DNA from 2 places in the Massilia sp. NBRC 108631 genome. Region 1 is predicted to be linked to the other one. Evidence: riboswitches for the same ligand, from Rfam matches in the RefSeq annotation. Region 1 holds a riboswitch; the other holds the start of a gene.
The links. A riboswitch is a leader RNA that binds a small molecule or an ion and turns the genes downstream of it on or off. The one in region 1 is predicted to bind thiamine pyrophosphate.
Positions count from the first base shown of each region.

Region 2: it holds a riboswitch for thiamine pyrophosphate, as region 1 does, so the genes downstream of both, AC6H42_RS15490 (TonB-dependent siderophore receptor) here and thiC (phosphomethylpyrimidine synthase ThiC) in region 1, are expected to answer to the same signal.

Region 1 is NZ_BAAKJE010000187.1:36,342-38,713, forward strand. Features, by position in the region: gene AC6H42_RS20795 (M20/M25/M40 family metallo-hydrolase) at 1-1,239, shown strand, start outside; TPP riboswitch at 1,310-1,412, shown strand; gene thiC (phosphomethylpyrimidine synthase ThiC) at 1,507-2,372, shown strand, end outside.
Region 2 is NZ_BAAKJE010000142.1:24,615-26,986, reverse strand. Features, by position in the region: gene AC6H42_RS15495 (iron-containing alcohol dehydrogenase) at 1-1,071, shown strand, start outside; TPP riboswitch at 1,086-1,185, shown strand; gene AC6H42_RS15490 (TonB-dependent siderophore receptor) at 1,234-2,372, shown strand, end outside.

The DNA.
Region 1 (2,372 bases):
ATTTCCGCGCTGGCGCCCAAGACCACGCTGGCCGCCCTGGCCGTGCCGCGCCCCTCATACGCGATCGACCAGCAGACCGTCATTAATCCTCTGCTGCCGCAGATGCAAGCGTCCAACATCGCCCAGACCATCATCGACCTGTCGGCGCACACCAACCGCTACTACACCACCACCAGCGGCGTGGCCGCCTCCAACTGGCTGAAGCAGAAGTGGACCACCATGGCGGCCGGCCGCAGCGACATCACGGTGACGCAGTTCACGCACGCGGCCTATCCGCAGAAGTCGGTCATCGCCACCATCGCCGGCACCGACAACGCTGCGGAAGTGGTGGTGCTGGGCGGCCACCTGGATTCGATCAGCGGCAGCGGCACCGGCGAGTCGACCCGCGCGCCAGGCGCGGACGACGACGCCTCCGGCATCGCCAGCATGACCGAGGCGCTGCGCGCCATGATTGCCAGCGGCTACAAGCCGCGCCGCACCATCAAGATGATAGGCTACGCCGCCGAGGAAGTCGGCCTGCGCGGCTCGCAGGAAATCGCGCAGTACCACAAGAACAACAACATCAACGTGGTCGGCGTGATGCAGCTGGACATGACCAACTACAAGGGTTCGCCGTCCGACATCTACATCTACACCGACTACACCGACAGCCAGCAGAACACCTTCGTCGCCAACCTGATCACCACCTACCAGCCCACGCTGACGATAGGCTACGACAAGTGCGGCTACGGCTGCTCGGACCATGCCTCCTGGACCGCCGCCGGCTACTGGACTTCGATGCCGTTCGAGACCTCGTTCTCGCAGGACAACCCCTACATCCACACCGCCAACGACACCTACGCCAACAGCGGCAACCAGGCCGACCACGCGCTCAAATTCGCGCGGCTGGGCCTGAGCTTCGCGGTGGAGCTGGGCAGCGACGGCCCGGGCGTGCTGCCGCTGCCGGACAAGGTGGAAACCTTCAGCGGCAGCCTGGCCCGCAACCAGACCCGCAGCTTCGGTCCGTTCAAGGCCGGCGCAGGCAGCTTCAAGGCTTCCACCACCGGCAGCGGCGACACCGACCTGTACGTGCGCAAGACCAGCGTGCCCACCACCAGCACCTATGACTGCAAGTCCGACGGCTCGACCAGCACCGAGAGCTGCACCGTCACCATGGCCGCCAACGGCGATGTGTACGTGCTGCTGAACGGCTATTCCGCTTCCAGCTACACGCTGACGGTAACGTACCGCCCGCAATAGGCGGTATTGTTTCAAATATAAGTTGTACACAGCTATGGGAGATGTATAATTCGATTCGCTGCCGCAAGGCGGCACACGCTAGGGGTCCTGCGTCGCGAAAGCGGCGCGGGTGAGAAATACCCTCCGAACCTGATCTGGATAATGCCAGCGAAGGGAAGCTTTAGGCCTCCATCCGCAACGCCGCGCGCCCGCGCTTCGGGGTGCGCGCCGCTGCCGCGATTTGCCGAATCCTCCTTTGCTGGCTCCTGTAGCTAACAAAGGAGCCAAATGAACGCCAATCCGAAATTCCTGTCCGCCACCGCCGAAGTGGACAGCGCAGCCATCGCGCCACTTCCTAATTCCCGCAAGATCTACGTCGAGGGCAGCCGCCCGGATATCCGCGTACCCATGCGCGAGATCTCGCAGTCCGACACGTCCGCCTCGTTCGGCCACGAGAAGAATCCCCCCATCTACGTGTACGACACCTCCGGTCCGTACACCGACCCCGAGGTGCAGATCGATATCCGCTCCGGCCTGGCCACGCCGCGCCTGCCGTGGATACTGGACCGCGACGACACCGAGGAACTGGACGGTCCGACCTCGGAGTACGGCAAGCAGCGCCTGGAAGACCCGGCGCTGGCCGAGCTGCGCTTCAACCTGACGCGCAAGCCGCGCCGCGCCAAGGCCGGTGGCAATGTGACCCAGATGCACTACGCGCGCCAGGGCATCATCACGCCTGAGATGGAGTTCGTCGCCATCCGCGAGAACCTGCGCCGCAAAGAGTACCTGGAAGAGCTGAAGGCGTCCGGCCCGATGGGCGAGCGCATGGCCGACCTGATGGGCCGCCAGCACCCGGGCCAGAACTACGGCGCCTCCATCCCGGCCGAGATCACGCCGGAATTCGTGCGCGAGGAAATCGCCCGCGGCCGCGCCATCATCCCGGCCAACATCAACCACCCGGAAGTGGAACCGATGATCATCGGCCGCAATTTCCTGGTCAAGATCAACGCCAACATCGGCAACTCCGCCGTCACCTCGTCCATCGGCGAGGAAGTGGAGAAGATGACCTGGGCCATCCGCTGGGGCGGCGACAACGTGATGGACCTGTCGACCGGCAAGCATATCCACGAAACGCGCGAATGGATCATCCGCAA
Region 2 (2,372 bases), on a different contig from region 1:
CGCGTGCTGATGCTGTACGGCGGCGGCAGCATCAAGCGCAACGGCGTCTATGAGGAAGTGAAGGCTGCCCTGAGCGGCCACACGGTGATCGAGTTCGCCGGCATCGAGCCGAACCCGCACTACGAAACGCTGATGAAGGCGGTGGAAATCGTGAAGGCGGAGAAGATCGACTTCCTGCTTGCGGTGGGCGGCGGCTCCGTGATCGACGGCACCAAGTTCGTCGCTGCCGCAGCGCTGTTCGGCGACGAAGACCCATGGCTGATCCTGAAAAAAGGCGGCGCCAACATCACCGCCGCCCTGCCCCTGGGCGCCGTGCTGACCCTGCCCGCTACCGGCTCCGAGATGAACCCGGCCAGCGTTGTCACGCGCGCGGCCACGCAGGAAAAGCGCGCCTTCCACAGCCGCCATGTGTTCCCGAAATTCTCCGTGCTGGACCCGAGCAAGACCTTCACGCTGCCGCTGCGCCAGGTGGGCAACGGCGTGGTGGACGCTTACGTGCACGTGATGGAGCAGTACCTGACTTACCCGGCCAACGCGCCGGTGCAGGACCGCTGGGCCGAAGGCCTGCTGCTGACCCTGGTCGAGGAAGGCCCGAAAACGCTGAGCGAGCCGGAAAACCTGGACGTGCGCGCCAACGTGATGTGGAGCGCCACGCTGGCGCTGAACGGCGTGATCGGCGTGGGCGTGCCGCAGGACTGGGCCACCCACCTCATCGGCCACGAGCTGACCGCGCTGTACCAGCTGGACCATGCGCAGACACTGGCCATCGTCCTGCCGGGCATCCTCACCGTGCGCAAGGAAGCCAAGCGCGCCAAGCTGCTGCAGTATGCGGCGCGGGTGTGGGGCATTACCGAGGGTGACGACGACAGCCGCATCGCCGCCGCCATCGAGCGCACGCGCGGCTTCTTCGAGCAGATGGGCGTGCAGACGCGCCTGTCCGGCTATGGTTTGGACGCGTCGGCCATCGAAGCGGTGGTGGCCGCGCTGGAGGCGCACAAGATGGTGAAATTGGGCGAACACCGTGACGTGGATGCCGCAGCCGCCCGCGCAGCGCTGGAGCTCAGCTTGTAAAGCATGTTACACTTGTAATTCGCTAGGGGTCCTGGGAATGCGTTTTCCGGGTGAGAGATACCCTTCGTACCTGATCTGGATAATGCCAGCGAAGGAAAGCGCAAAGTTGTTTCCCCTCCTTTGTTCCCTTCCGTTGGCTCCCTTTGTTTACGAGAGCCCGATATGTCCGCACGTAATTTCGCAGTTAGCACGATCGCCCTGGCGGTCTCCCAAGCCTTTTCCGTTTCCGCCTTCGCCGATGAAGCGCCCGCAGCAGCGGCGGCAGCCGAAGGCACCATGACCGAAGTGGTCGTCATCACCGGCAAGACCGGGGCCAGCCGCGCCTCCGTGGCCGGCTTCACCGACATGCCGCTGCTGCAAACGCCGGCCTCGGTCACGGTGCTGAACCGCGAGAAGATGCAGGAGCTGAACATCCGCTCCACCACCGACGCCGCCAAGTTCGACGCCAGCATCGGCGACGCCTACAACGCCGTCGGTTACGCCGAACAGTTCTCCATCCGTGGCTTCAAGCTCGACAACGGCAGCAGCTACCGCAAGGACGGCCTGGTGATCCCGGGCGACACCCAGATTCCGCTGGAAAACAAAGAAGCCATCGAAGTGCTGAAAGGCCTGGCGGGCTTGCAAGCCGGCCTGGCCACGCCGGGCGGCATCGTCAACTACGTCACCAAGCGTCCGACCGACAAGCCGCTGCGCTCCGTCATCGTGGAAGCGAGCGAGCGCGGCACGCTGCTGGGCGCCGTGGACGTGGGTGGCCGCTTCGAGGACCGCCGCTTCGGCTACCGCGTGAACGTGGCCAGCGAGCGCCTGCGCTCCTACGTCAAGGGCGCCGACGGCCGCCGCAACTTCATCTCCGGCGCGTTCGACTGGCAGATTTCGCCGCAAGCGCTGCTGCAGCTGGACGCGGACTTCCAGAAAAAGGCGCAGGTGTCCGTGCCAGGCTTCCAGCTGATTGGCAACCAGACGCTGCCCAATATCCCGGCCGACACCATGCTGAACGACCAGCCGTGGAGCTATCCGGTCGAGACCGAGAGCAGCAACATCGGCGCGCGCTTCACCTACCAGTTCAGCCAGGACTGGAACGCCACCGTCACCGCCAACAGCCACTCTTTCAAGCGCGACGACTACACTGCCTTCCCTTACGGCTGCGGTGCGGAGAACCTGTACCCGGGCTTCTGCGCCAATGGCGACTACGACGTCTATGACTACATCAGCCTGGGCGAGCGCAAAAAGCCGCAGGCCATGCAAGCCATGGTGCAGGGCAAATTCGCCACCGGCGCCTTCAGCCACGCCGTCACGGCCGG